Regions from separate parts of the Vallitalea longa genome, predicted to be linked through region 1. Evidence: riboswitches for the same ligand, from Rfam matches in the RefSeq annotation. Region 1 holds a riboswitch; the other holds the start of a gene.
The links. Region 1 has a riboswitch for cobalamin ahead of QMG30_RS17210 (ABC transporter substrate-binding protein). Riboswitches for the same ligand answer to the same signal wherever they lie in the genome.
Positions count from the first base shown of each region.

Region 2: another riboswitch for cobalamin. It lies ahead of QMG30_RS02490 (DUF4430 domain-containing protein); the one in region 1 lies ahead of QMG30_RS17210 (ABC transporter substrate-binding protein).

Region 1 is NZ_BRLB01000012.1:136,380-144,129, reverse strand. It holds gene QMG30_RS17220 (ABC transporter ATP-binding protein) at 48-821, opposite strand; gene QMG30_RS17215 (FecCD family ABC transporter permease) at 850-1,887, opposite strand; gene QMG30_RS17210 (ABC transporter substrate-binding protein) at 1,915-2,850, opposite strand; cobalamin riboswitch at 2,985-3,159, opposite strand; gene QMG30_RS17205 (replication-associated recombination protein A) at 3,243-4,562, opposite strand; gene QMG30_RS17200 (carbohydrate-binding protein) at 4,807-5,565, shown strand; gene QMG30_RS17195 (carbohydrate-binding protein) at 5,824-6,633, shown strand; gene QMG30_RS17190 (carbohydrate-binding protein) at 6,720-7,478, shown strand; gene QMG30_RS17185 (TrmB family transcriptional regulator) at 7,650-7,750, shown strand, end outside.
Region 2 is NZ_BRLB01000001.1:578,943-586,692, reverse strand. It holds gene QMG30_RS02515 (dihydroorotate dehydrogenase electron transfer subunit) at 1-865, shown strand, start outside; gene QMG30_RS02510 (dihydroorotate dehydrogenase) at 862-1,764, shown strand; gene pyrE (orotate phosphoribosyltransferase) at 1,899-2,573, shown strand; gene QMG30_RS02500 (helix-turn-helix domain-containing protein) at 2,650-3,567, opposite strand; gene QMG30_RS02495 (MFS transporter) at 3,886-5,109, shown strand; cobalamin riboswitch at 5,254-5,441, shown strand; gene QMG30_RS02490 (DUF4430 domain-containing protein) at 5,596-7,750, shown strand, end outside.

The DNA.
Region 1 (7,750 bases):
AATATATTGCCACAATAAACATACATATGCAAGTATATCTTAAATAATTACTTAATTATTACTTTTTTATTTTTTATAATCGGATGATTAATTAGTTCCACATCAATAGAATAAACATCTTTAATAGTATCCTTAGTTATAACTTCCTCTGGATCGCCATATTTATATATATATCCATCTTTTAACATCAATATTTTATCACTATATCTCATAGCTATGTTAAGGTCATGGACAATATTTATTACAGTGATGCCTTTTTTCTTACATAGCTTATGAACTAACTCACTAATCTCATATTGATATCCAATATCCAGATGCGAAATAGGTTCATCCAACAGCATAATATCTGTTTCTTGTGCAATAGCTCTAGCAAGTATTACTCTCTGTAATTCTCCTCCACTCAATTGTGTTATCTTCTTATCTCTTAGACTGCTAACTCCAGTCTCTCTCATAGCGTCATTGACTAATTTTTTATCTTTATCAGTATTTTTTTGGAACCTTGATGTATAAGGAGTTCGTCCCATCATAACAATATCATGTACAGAAAATTCATATTGCATATCGGTAATCTGAGGTACCACTGACAATCTTCTAGCAATTTCTTTTTGCTTAATTACATTTATATCATCGTTCTTGAGATAAACGGTCTTTCTATCAGAAGGCAATATACCAGCTAATAACTTCAACAACGTAGTTTTACCGGAACCATTAGGACCTATTATGCTATAGAACAATCCTTTGTCGAAATTGATAGATAAATCATTCAATATGCTTTTTTGTCCATAATTGAAACTTAGATTTTTTGTGCTAACTACACTCATAATATTCATTCCTTTTGATTATGTTGGTTTATAGAACTTTCTTTTTATTCTGATATAGCAAAAACAAGAAAAATGGAACTCCAAAAATCGATGTTATAATTCCTACCGATAATTCACCAGGGGATATGATAGTTCTTGCAATAGTATCACATAATATCATAAAAATAGCTCCAACAAGCATAGCAAGTGGTATTAATTTCTTGTGATCCGGACCATTAATTATTCTTATTATATGAGGTATTATTAGTCCAACGAAACCTATAATTCCACTAGCTGATACAACCACTGCTACCATGATTGATGAGACCCCCAATATGATTTTTTTCGTTTTATTAACATTGATTCCTAAACTTCCAGCAGCATCGTCACCTAACAACATTAAATTCAATTCTTTTGAAAACACCATCAGTATAATAGAACATATAATCACACAAGGTGCTATAACTGCAACTTCCGACCAACTTGACGTACTGAAACTTCCTAGTGTCCATAAATACACTTTTTCTAGTTTATCTCTATTTAATAACATAAGTAGAGACATTAGAGCAGACAATAAATAGTTAATAGATATACCCGCCAACAATAATGTTGTAGTAGGAAGTTTTTTACCAATTGCAGATATTTTTAGAACTACTATAACTGTAAGCATAGCTCCAACAAAGGCAAATATACTTACTCCTGTAAAAGCAAATATATGTTTATCAAAATTAAATATCAAACCTATTGTTGCCCCAAGAGCTGCTCCTGATGAAATTCCAAGCACAAAAGGGTCAGCCATAGGGTTCTTGAATACTCCTTGAAATGAACATCCCACAACTGAAAGTGCTCCTCCAGTGAATAAGGCTAATATTATTCTTGGCAATCTTAGATTAGTTATTATTTTAATGTGAGAATCCTTAATACCTTCTAAGGACACTAAATCATCTAAAAACGGTATTTTATTTAATAGAATCTTACTACTTTCAATAAAATTAATTTTTACCGAACCAAAACCGCATGCTATAATAACAACTGCTATAAGTATCAGTAAGCTTATAATTATATTGCTTTTTCTATATATCTTCATAATAATAACCTGCTTTGCTTAGTATGTCTATTCTAGTACTTCCGGATGGAAAATTTTAACTAATTCTTCTAATCCAACAACAAGTCTTGGACCTTGTCTGAAAAAAACATTTTCATCTGTTTCATATAATCTACCTTCTTTTACTGCTGTTAGATCTTTGTATCCTTCTAATTGTTCAATTTTACTCTTGGAATCAAATTTATTAGAACATATTACTATTTCTGGATCTTGGTCGACAAGCTGTTCTATACTATAAGACCAACCAGTAGCATCCTTAGCAATATTTTCTGCTCCAGCGCTTTCTATTAGTTTTCCTAGAAAAGTCTCTCCAGTTGCTGTAGAGTTATGCTCACCATAGCCTACAACAAAATATGCTGTTGGTTTTTCTTTTCCTTCTACAGCTTTTGTTAGTTCAGAAACTTTGTCTTTCATATCATCAATTATTTTATCTGATTTATCTTTTACATTAAGTACTTTGCCAAGTGTAGCTATATATTTATATGTGTCGTCAAATCCTCCCGTTAGTGCTAAAGCCAAAACAGTAATTCCCTGCTGTTGTAACTGAGTAATAGTTTCGTCAGATACATGAGCTGATACAAGAACAATATCTGGACCAATTTCTACTATTCTTTCAATATCGGGTTGTGTTAATTCACCTAAAGATTCTATATCTTCCACTTCACTAGGGTAATCACAATAATCTGTTCTACCAACAAGTTTATCTCCTGCTTCTAGGGCAAATATTGTTTCTGTGAATTCTGGTGATAGTGAAATTACAGTTTCTGGTTCTTTTTCGATTGTTATATTATTACCATACTTATCTTCTACGTCCATAGGATATGTAATCGCTTCATTCTCTTGTTTGTCAATTGAAGTATCCGTTTTATTATTACAAGCACCTAAACTAAATACCAATGTCATAATTAACATTAAGGATAATAATATTTTTGATAATTTTTTCATAAAAATTAACCTCCATAGTTATTTTAATAATCGGCTTTTATGCATATGTAGCAAATTATTTATAAACAACAAAAAACTGTGCTGAGGCACAGTTAGATTACAAATAAAATGTATCTACACTCTCCCACCGAAAGCTGAAACATCATAAAAAGGCAGGTCTCCTGGCTTATGGCTTGACTTACTCTCTAGTCTTCTCGGTCTCCCAATGACAAAATTAGATTTCATACCATTTACAGTAGCGGGGGCTGCAGCGGCATCTGACCGCTTTCCCTTTTTAACTCTATGAGTACCTTTTCATATATAAAATTTTCACAACTCATCATATATAACTAATATATTCATAAGTTATCTATATTATATACTTATCATAAGATATGTCAAGATAAATGATCTTATCTGGTTTTAATTTTCTTAAAATGTTCGATTATATTTTTTTCATAACCCTGCATAGTAGGTTCATAATATTTTTTGTCCATTAATTCATCTGGCAAATACTGTTGGTCAACATAATGATTATCATAATCATGAGCATATTTATAATCAATTCCATGTCCTAATTTTTTGGCACCACTATAATGACTATCTTGCAGATGAGGTGGAATCGCATCAATTTGTATTCTCTTGACATCTGCTAGTGCTTTATCTATGGCGAGATATGCAGCATTACTTTTGGGAGCACAAGCTACATAAGTAGCTGCTTGTGATAGTATTATTCTTCCTTCAGGCATCCCAATAAAGTTAACAGCTTCAGCCGCAGCTACAGCAACCTGTAAAGCCTGTGGATCAGCATTTCCTACATCTTCAGAAGCACATATCACTATTCTTCTAGCTATAAATTTGGGATCTTCTCCTGCATAAATCATTCTAGCCAAATAATATACAGCAGCATCTGGATCCGAACCTCTCATACTCTTGATGAATGCTGATATAGTATCATAGTGATTATCACCATTTTTATCATAATTGATAACCCTTTTCTGAATACATTCAGCAGCAACTTCTATAGTAATATCAATTATACCTTTCTCATCTGGTTCAGTAGTCAATATTCCTAATTCTACTGCATTAAGAGCTGCTCTAGCATCTCCATTGGCTCTGTCAGACAAGAATTCCAAAGCATCTTCTTCTATCACAGCATTAAAGTTTCCTAGTCCTTTCTCTTTATCTGTTATGGCTCTCATAATTAGTTTACTTATATCTTCTTTATCAAGAGGTTTCAATTCAAATACTCTAGATCTTGATACCAGAGCACTATTCACCTCAAAATACGGATTTTCTGTAGTTGCACCTATAAGTGTAATAGTGCCATCTTCAACATATGGAAGAAGTGCATCTTGCTGAGCTTTATTGAATCTATGGATTTCATCAATAAATAATATCGTCTTGCCTAAAGTCATTCCAATCCTATTTTTCGCTTCATTAACTACTTTTTCAATATCCTTCTTACCGGATATTGTAGCATTTAATTGTACGAATTCAGCTTTTGTGGTATTTGCTATTACTTTTGCTAATGTAGTTTTACCTGTTCCAGGTGGTCCGTAAAATATTAGTGAACCTAGTTTGTCTGCTTTTATAGCTCTATATAATAATTTACCTTTACCAATTATATGTTCCTGACCAACAACTTCTTCTATTGATGTTGGACGTAACCTAGCTGCTAAAGGGGATTCTGTCTCTAATGTTTTTTCTCTCATCATATCAAATAAATCCATATCTATCTCCTCTGTCATAATAGTAATTCTAAGTTTTCTAATGATCTTATTATTATTAACTAATTATTTATTAATTATATCATACATAACTATAGTTACGCTATAATTCATTATCCTATTTAATCAAACTAATCAGAAATAATTATCCTTTTGTTTAAATTATGTATATTAAGTATTCAATTTGTTGATTGACTTTAAAATATATTGTAATATACTATATATTATCAGAAAAGGAGGAATTTTCATGAAAAATAAGCATTTCAAAAATTTAGTAACTTTTATTATTTGTTTTATTTTTATGCTTAACATTACTGATTTTAGTATTTCAGCTCAAACACCTAATGTTCAATTATATTCTACCATAATAGGAACAGGGCAACATTATGATCATGGTCGTGCTGTTTACACATATTATACAACTGGGTATATATATGTTAATAATTTAAACAGCAACAAAAAAGTGTCAGTACACTATACTTATGATGGTATTAACTGGTTAGATCAACCTGCTACTTATTTAAAAACTTTAAAAAATGGGTCAGAAGTTTGGAGTTATAGAACACCCGATCACCCTTACGCGGCAATGTCGAGAGATTGTACTTATAATTGTAGATTTGCTATTAAGTATGAGGTTAATGGTAACACATATTGGGATAATAATAATGGACAAGATTATTTTATTCAATATAGCAATAATCGTTACAATGCTCCTTACATATTATCTAAAAGCGTTGTTACGTTACACTATCCTTTAGGTACTTACAGCGGCCGTAATTATCTTTACTTAAAAGATTTAGGTCCCGATAAGTCAGTTAAGGTACGTTATACAGCTGACAATTGGTTGACCTATAAAGAAATCAATGCCTCTCATTTTATAAGCTATGATAATAATGTTGAAGAATGGTATTTTGATTTAGATAAAAAATATGAGTTTGCTATTGGTTACACAGTTAACGGTATTACTTATTGGGACAACAATTTCGAATCGAATTATAAGAAATAAGATACCAATTAATTTATTATATTGTTTTTTATCATATACCATAATTATTATCAAAATCAAATAAATTGTATACTTATTTTTTTAGATTTACATGTATAGTTATACTAATACTGTAAAAATTATCACCCATTTAACATATAATTTATTAACTATTTTTTATAATGTTATAATATTTTATTATTAATTAATATTCTGTTTATTAATTGACATAAATTTATTTAGCTATTATAATATATTTTGAAAAAGGAGGAATTTATTATGGAAAAAAAGTTTTTTAGAAATTTAGTAACTTTTATTATTTGTTTTGTTTTTGTACTTAACATTAGTTGTTTCAGTATTTCAGCTAAAACAACATCAGTTAAATCAACCAATGTACAATTGTATTCTGCAAAAATATTACCAACTTACGGTCATATTGGTAATATGGTAGGTTATTATGCAACAGGCAAGATCTATATTAAGAATTTAGGTACTAACAAAAATGTGACAGTACACTATACTTATAACGGAATCAATTGGTTGGATCAACCTGCTACTTATCAAAAAACGTTAGAAGATGGATCTGAATTATGGACTTTCAAAACACCTGAACAACCTTATGTACCAATACATCAAGTTAAATATAATTGTAAATTCGCTATAAAATATGATGTTAACGGTAATACATATTGGGACAATAATAATGGAGATAATTATTTTCTCCAAGAAACTACTATGATTTACAATGCTCCTTTTGTCTTATCAAAAAGTGTTGTTATGTTAGACAAAGATATACCAACTAAACACTCTTTATGGGGCTACATTTTCTTAAAAGATTTAGCTTATGATAAAAAAGTTATAGTACGTTATACTACTGATGATTGGAAGACTTATCATGATCTTAACGCCCATTATCACTGGAAATACGATAATGATATAGAAATATGGTCATTTGATACTTACCATGATAAAAGTCCTTTCCCTGAGAATTCTAGTGGTGAGTACGCTATAGGATATACAGCCAATGGTGTAACCTACTGGGATAATAACTTCGGTGACAATTACAGTTTCTCACCAATGCCAAACTAATATATCAATATTTGCTATTTAGTTTAACGTTAAACATGCTTATCATTCACATTAATTATCTACATATTAAAAAAGGAGATCTATAAATGAAAAACAATCATTTTAGAAATTTAATAACCTTAACTATTTGTTTTATATTAACATTTAATGTTAATAGTTTTAGTATTCTAGCACAGACACAGACGCCTAATGTAGAACTATACTCTGCGAAAATAGCACAAAAGGGATTTAATAGTGATTATACTTCAAAGGGATATATTTATGTAAAAGACTTAGGCAATGATAAAGACATTACCGTACATTATACAATTGATGGTGATACTTGGGTTGACCAAAAAGCTTCATATCTGAAAAATCTATCAGCTGAAGATGAAATATGGTCTTTCAATATAGATATACCAAAGAATCAATCAAATAATTGTACATTCGCTATAAAATATGAAGTTGATGGTAATACATATTGGGACAACAACAATACGAAAAATTATTATCTTGAATATAGTTACTCCAATAATAATGCCCCTTATGCATTATCAAAAAGCACTGTAATGTTAGATACCGCTAAACACAAATATTATTATGGATTACAAGGTTATATGTTCTTGAAAGATTTAGCTTACGCTAAAGACGTAAAAGTACATTATACCAAAGATAATTGGAAAACTTACAAATCGATTGATGCTACTTACATAAAAGATCTAGACAATATAGAATTATGGACATTCTTCATATCGTGTTATGACTACATTGAAGGAGAATACGCTATCAGCTATACTGTAAATGGTAAAACTTATTGGGATAATAATTTTGGTAATAATTATAGTCTCACTAAAAACTATGAATAGTCTTTTTCAATATTTATATCTTAATAATTTTTTAAACTATATTAACGTAAATTCATATATTACATATTTTTCAGAGCTTTGTTATTAAACAAAGCTCTAGTTTTTTTCTTGACAATTACATACATATGTTTTATAGTAGTTCTATAAAGGAATACTATTGAGGTGAACAATGTGAATCTAATTAATGCGTTAAAAAGCATTGGCTTTACTCAGCAAGAATCTATTATATACATTACTTTGTGTAAACATGGAGAATTATCTGGATATGAAGC
Region 2 (7,750 bases), on a different contig from region 1:
GAATGATAGTGGAAGAGGAACTATTGTATATAGAAATGATTTATTAGGTTATCATATGAGTATAGGATTAGAAAGGGAAGATATTATGTGTCAGGAAAGTTATAATGATAAAGTGTTGGCTGAGATAGTTGTTAATGAAAAAATTGCGGATAGAGTTTATAGGATGGTTTTTAGAGAGAAGCAGATTGCTGAGGAAGCGAGAGCGGGACAGTTCATTAATGTTTATTGTAAGGCGGAAAGTAGGATATTGCCTAGACCTATTAGTATTTGTGAGGTAGATAGAGAGAATGGGTTAGTTACTATTGTATATATGATCGTTGGAATGGGGACAAAAGAGTTCTCTGAGTTGAAAACGGGGGATAAAGTTGAGGTGTTAGGTCCATTAGGTAATGGGTTTACACTAAGAGATTGTGAAGATAATGTTATTGTTGGTGGTGGAGTAGGTGCACCACCTCTACTTGAGGTTGTTAAGAGATTGCCAGGTAAGAAGAGAGTCTTTCTTGGGTTTAGGAGTGGAGCTTTTCTGGTTGATGAATTCAGGAAGTATGCAGAAGTTTATGTGGCTACGGATGATGGTTCGGTAGGAGATAAAGGTACTGTTGTTGATTTGATGAGAAAAGTTGGAGTGAAGAGTGGAAATATATATTCTTGTGGACCTAAACCTATGTTGGCTGCTGTGCAGGATATGGCAGAAGAATTAGGGATTAATGCTCAGATTTCTTTGGAAGAGAGAATGGGTTGTGGTATTGGTGCTTGTGTTGGATGCATTTGTAAGATAAAAGCAGATAATGAAGTAGGGTATACTTATAAGAAGGTATGTAAAGATGGACCAATTTTTGATGCTAAGGAGGTAATGTTTGAATGATGACTTCGGTAAATATTGCAGGGGTTGATTTTAAGAATCCTGTTATGACTGCTTCTGGAACTTTTGGATCAGGTAGAGAATATTCTAAGTTTGTTGATCTTAATAGGCTGGGAGGAGTAGTCGTTAAAGGTGTAGCCAGTAAAGAATGGTTAGGGAATCCTGCACCAAGAATTGCGGAAACATATGGAGGTATGCTTAATGCGGTTGGATTGCAGAATCCAGGAGTTGATGTGTTTATTGAAGAGGACATACCTTTTCTGAGACAATATGATACTAATATAATTGTTAATATAGCTGGAAAGACAGTTGAAGAGTATGTTGAAGTGGCCAAAAGACTAAGAGATGCTGATATTGATATGATAGAGCTTAATATATCTTGTCCTAATGTGAAAGAGGGCGGTGTAGCTTTTGGTACAGATCCTAAGATGGCTGAGTATGTGACTAGTGAGGTTAAGAAGTATGCTAAGCAACCGTTGATTGTTAAATTAAGTCCTAATGTTACTGATATTACGGAAATAGCAAGGGCTGTAGAAGCAGGTGGGGCTGATGCTGTATCATTAATTAATACTTTGCTTGGAATGAAGATTGATATATATAAGAGGAAACCTATCCTAGCTAACAGAGTTGGAGGTTTTTCTGGCCCAGCAATAAAACCAGTAGCGGTGAGAATGGTGAATCAGGTATATAATAGTATTAAACTGCCTATAATAGGGCTTGGAGGAATATGTACTGGTGAAGATGCTATAGAATTTATTTTGGCGGGAGCAACGGGAGTTGCTGTTGGTACTGCTAATTTTAGTAATCCTAGAGCTACGATTGATGTGGTTGAAGGTATAGAGAGGTATATGGATGTTATGGGAGTTGGAGATGTTAATGAATTGATTGGGAATATAGATTAACGGTCGGGGAGTAAAGGAGTATGGTTCGCTACTTCACATACCCCTTTACTCCCATCGGTGGTGGAAGTTGGGATAGATGTAAGTAAGAATTTTGGTTATATAATAAGATTGGAAGATATAGGAGGATTAATATTATGGAGCAGTATAAGAGAGAGTTTATCGAGTTCATGGTGGAGTGTGGGGTTCTTACTTTTGGTGATTTTGTGACTAAGAGTGGGAGGAAGACTCCGTTCTTCGTTAATACTGGGAATTATAGGACTGGTAGTCAGTTAAGTAGGCTTAGTGAGTTTTATGCAAAGGCGATTATGGGTAATTTTGATGGTGATTTCAATGTGTTGTTTGGACCAGCTTACAAGGGGATTCCTTTGAGTGTTACTACGGCTGTAGCTCTTAGTAACAGCTATGGAAAGGAAGTTTCATATTGTTCCAATAGGAAAGAGATTAAGGATCATGGTGATAAGGGAATTTTGCTTGGAAGTAAGTTGAAAGATGGTGACAAGGTTATTATCATTGAGGATGTTACTACTGCAGGGACTTCCATATATGAGACTATGCCTATTATTAAAGCTAATGGGGATGTAGATGTGAAAGGATTGATTATCTCTGTGGATAGAATGGAAAAAGGGCAGGGAGATGAGAGTGCTCTTAATGAATTGGCAGAGAAGTTCAATATGAAAACATGTGCTATAGTGACTATGGATGAGGTTGTTGAGCATCTATATAAAAGAGAGATTGATGGAAAGGTACTTATTGATGATGATATAAAAGACAAAATTGACGAATATTACAGTATTTATAGAGGAAAATAGGCAAAATAATTAACTATGATAGTTATTCTATAATTAGATAGCTATTATAGTTTTTTTGTATAGGGAGTTTCATATATTATAAAATATAGGGAGTAATATCTATGGAGCAGTTGTTTTGAGCAAAATGTATTAAGTACTTCATTAGTTTTTGGTTATTTAGATTTTTATAGTCATAGTAAGTCATGACAAAGTATTCCTTGCTATTTTTAATCTCATTACATTTAAATAGTATATAGGCTTTATTAAAATGTAAGATGCTCAGAACATTTAAATCCATGCAATCTATTATTGATAGTGCTTTATTTATCACATTAAGAGCATTTGTATGTTTATCCATAAGAATATATGTGTTAGCTAAAGTATTATACATTTTTACTTTCGACAAGTTGGAAAGACTTGATGAAATATTGCTATGTGTCAATAAATATTCTAATATCTCAATGCTATATTTATAGCCATTTATGAAATGAAATATAATAGCTAAACTATGATAAGAACGAATTTTATCAGAGGATAGTTTGTTTTTATGTAAAAACAATAATAAATCATCATTTTTTTTAAGGAATAAAGATTCTTTGATAAGGTCTATTGATTTATAATAATCGTGATTTATCTCCATTTCACATATTGATTTTAGATATAATATATACTGCTCGTTTTGCGGGGTTTGAAAATCGGTATGATGTTCCATTATAGTCAGTTGGTCGTTGAGACCAGTATAATCACATGAATTTATTAATAAACTTACTTTCTTTTTAGTTGATATCATAAAATCAGGATCATCATAGTCAGAAAATTTTAATAAATCTATTATGTCGTTACCTAGTATTTTAGACATTTCAACTATCATATTAGTTGATGGAGCTACTTTTCCTGTTTCGATTAGACTAATATATTTACGGCTACATTGTATAGTATCAGCTAATCTTTGTTGAGAGATATTATTAGAACGTCTTATTTCACTAAATTCTTTTCCAAATCTATACAAATTCATTATTTCACTCCTATATTGAGAAATATCATACTCTTTAATGTTTATGGGCTATGATGATATAATTAGACTACTAGATAATATATTAATTATAATTATTATATATCAGTAAAAATAATACTACAAGTAATAAAAACAATCTGCCAAGAAGCATTTTGCATGCAGCTGAATTATTATTGTAGATTATTGGCTTACTCCCATATAATATTGAAATGGGAAAGTTGAGTAATTAATATTTATTAGTGTAAAGCGAAAATAGAATATCCATAAATTGTAGTGTCAAATAATATAATATTTAGTAGTAATTATAGGAGGAGTTTTATGTCAACAAAAATAAATAAAAATGGTTTTAGATATCTAGTATTGGCTCAAATAATTTCTGATCTAGGAAATTGGTTTTACACAGCGGCTTTAAGTGCTATGGTATATATTATTACCCAGTCATCTTTAGCTTTGTCTTTTACATTAATTTTCAGTTTGCTTCCTTCTGCTATTTTTTCATTCGTGGGTGGAGGTATTAGTGATCGTTTTAATGCAAAAAAAACATTAATATTAATGGATGCAGTGAGAGCTGTTAGTATATTGTTTGTTTTGTTTTTTAAATCATCAGATACATTATATATTGTATATGTAGTTGCCTTCATGAATTCAATATGTGGTGCTTTACATACTATTTCTAAAAATGTCATCATTCAAAAGTTATTTAAAGGAGTTGAACTTAGAAAAGTTATTTCAAGACTTAGAATGTATTATGAACTTACTGTCATTTTCGGTTCTATGTGTGGTGGAATGATATTGGCTTACTTGGGTTTCTATACAGTAGTTATAGTTAATTCAGCTTCATTCGTAGTAGCTATGATATTCGTGCTATTGATCAGATATAATAATAAAACTTCTGTAGTTGTAGAAAAAGAGGAAAAAATTAGTTTTATAAATCTACAAAAAGAAGGATTTAAATATATATTTTCAAATGGTACATTAAAAGAAATCGCTTTGTATAAGATGTTTTATACTGTTGCAGGAGGAATACTTAATATCTTGCCAGCTATTATTGCTTTAGGCAGATTTAATTATGGAGAAGAGGGTACAGGATTCATATTTGCAAGCATTGGGGTAGGATCAATAATTGGAGCATGGCTTAATGGTATAATAAAAACAAAAGAATATAGTAATAAATATATGGCTTATGGTGCAATTGTTTTCGTATTTGGATTCATAATACTTATGTTAGCACCTAATTTCTATGTGGCTCTTGTTGCCACTGGTATTGTAGGGGGAGTTAGTATATTCTTACAAACTTATACAGAAGGTAGCTATATGGTTTTGGTGGACGAAGCATTTGTTGGTAGGGTAAGTGGCACATTTTTATTTATTACTTATGGAGGGATAACTATCTCTTTAGGTATATTGGGAGCTGTACTGAAAGAGCATTTTATGTTGACTTTGTTTATATGCATAATCATAATACTCATTCCTAATATATTGAATTTGTTGATAAAAGCATATAGTAGAAAAAATGATAAAGAGTATATATTCGAGAAATGATAGAATGAAATGAAATTCAGTTGTAGGTTAATTTAATTAACTAATTATTAGAATTTATTAATATTATAATGTTTTTTGTAATTTTTTATTATTAGTACTATAGGGTATTGAAATGATAATTATAGGCTGTTATAATTGAGTAACAATTGAAGATTGATATTTGGTCAGCTAATTAATTTTAGTTGTTAAAAGGGAAGCTAGTGAGATTCTAGCACAACACCCATTACTGTAAATGAATACAAGGCTTTTATAACCATTGAACCATAGGTTTGAGAAGGAGAAGCTAAGGTTAAGTCATGAGTCAGGAGACCTGCCAATTATCTTATTACAAACCTTTGGGATAGGAGGTTAATTGTAAAAGCTGTTAAAACTTTTATAATGCTTATAATAATGTGTTGATTATATAATTAAGCTATCTCATATGGAGATAGCTTTTTTTGATATCAATTATTATTAACTATCCAAATATAATTTTTGGAGGATAATATGAAAAGGATCAAAACAAAAGTATTACCAATTTTATTTTCAATCTTAATGATTGTATCATGCATTACACCTATATACGCACAGGAGAGGGGAACCCTTGATATTACACTAGCAAGTGTAGAAAATTTTGATAACAATCAAGATGCAATGTTTAACTTTAGTGTAGTAAATACAACTAATGAAACGTTACAAGCCAATTTGATTGTTGGACTTTACGAGAATAACACTAACAAAATGATTACATATAACTATGTTAATGATGAAATCAAGGCAAACAGTGATAAGAATTGGGGTACTTGTATACCAATTCCTGCTGATGGCGAATATAAAATCAAGGCTTTCGCATGGGATAATATGCATAATCCAGTTACTTTAAGTAACACTTTGATAGTTAACCAGCATCAAGAAGTTATAAGTATAGATGAAAAAGTTGATGAGGCCATTAAGCAAGCAGTCAAGTATCAATTGGATGCGGTAGGTGAACCAGGAGTTGCTACTATTGGAGGAGATTGGACAGTATTTTCTCTAGCAAGGTCAGGATTAGAAATACCAGAAAAGTATTATGAAACTTATTATGATAAAGTTGTAGGTAGAGTAAAAGAAGAAAGTATCAAAGATAAAAGAAGATGGGATGATAAAGTCACAGATGTTGAGAGAGTCTGCTTAGCCCTTTCTTCAATTGGAAAAAATCCAGCAAATGTAGATGGTATTAATTTACTAGACTATATATTTAATAAGGCTGAGAATTTCCCAGAGATAAAACCAGATGGAGAATTAGGACATAGACAAGGTGTCAATGAACTAAGTTTTGCATTATTGGCTATAGATGCGAAAGATTATAAAAGTGAAACTGGCATAACAAGAGAAAAGATAATAAATAGAATACTTAATGACTATCAAATCAAAGATGGAGGATTTGCATTAAGTGGTGATACATTAGATGTAGATACTACTGCAATGACTATTCAAGCTCTAGCACCTTATTATGATAGTAATGAAGATGTGAAAGCTGCTATAGATAAAGCTGTTGATAAATTATCTAAGCTACAGGGCAGTGATGGAAAATATGAAATCTCATTTGTTGGTAGTGAATTGACTAAACCATCAGAGACAATATCACAGATCATAGTTGCATTGACTTCACTTGGTATCAATCCTCATACTGATAGTAGATTCGTCAAAAATGATAATAGTTTAATAACTGCTTTACTTACATACATAGATTCTACTGGTGGATTTAAACATGTTCTTGACGAGAATGTTGATGGTATGGCTACTGATCAAGGACTATATGCATTAGTTGCTTATGATAGATTAGTAGAAGGCAAAAATACATTATACGATATGTCTGATGTCGATTTCAGTTCAGTAGGAACAGTTCAATTATCTATTGAAAAGAGAATAATAGGTAAAGGTGATACAGTAAGTCGAACATCCGTAGATTTATATGAAAAAGATAATGTATTTGATGTATTGAAAAGGCTTGTAGATGAAAAAGGCTTATCTATGAAGTGTACATATAATGATAAATACGGAAGTCGTTATATTGTATCAATAGATGGAGATGGAGAATTTGACCATGGTAATGGTTCAGGGTGGATGTATTATGTAAACGGTGAATTGCCTAACGTTGGTGTATCAGCGTATTTCCCTGAAGATGGAGATGTTATCAGATTAAGATATACTACGAATTGGGGTGCGTTGGAAGAACCTCTAGTAGATGTATTAAAACATAAAATCACAGAAGCAGAAAAATACTCTAAGGATGATTATACTGTTGGATCTTTCCAAGTGCTTGAAGATGCTATCAGTGATGCCAAGGTAATTACTGAAGATGACAGTTATAATAGTACCGAGGATTCAAAAGAATTAATAATAAGTGCCAAGATAGGTGAATTAAACAAAGCTATTGAAGGATTGGTAGAAGACAAAAATGATAAGCCTGTAGTTGCTCCTGATACTATTCCAGAGGATTTTGAAAATGACTTATGGCTTAATTCCAATTTCAGAATCATGGAAGTAGGAGATACATATGACTTAACAGCAAGACGTGTACCTGAAATAATTGATGATCCTATAAGTAACAGAGTAGCTCATCCTACATACCATTACAATGTTATAAAAGGTGATAGTGTAGAAATTGGTGCAACATCCG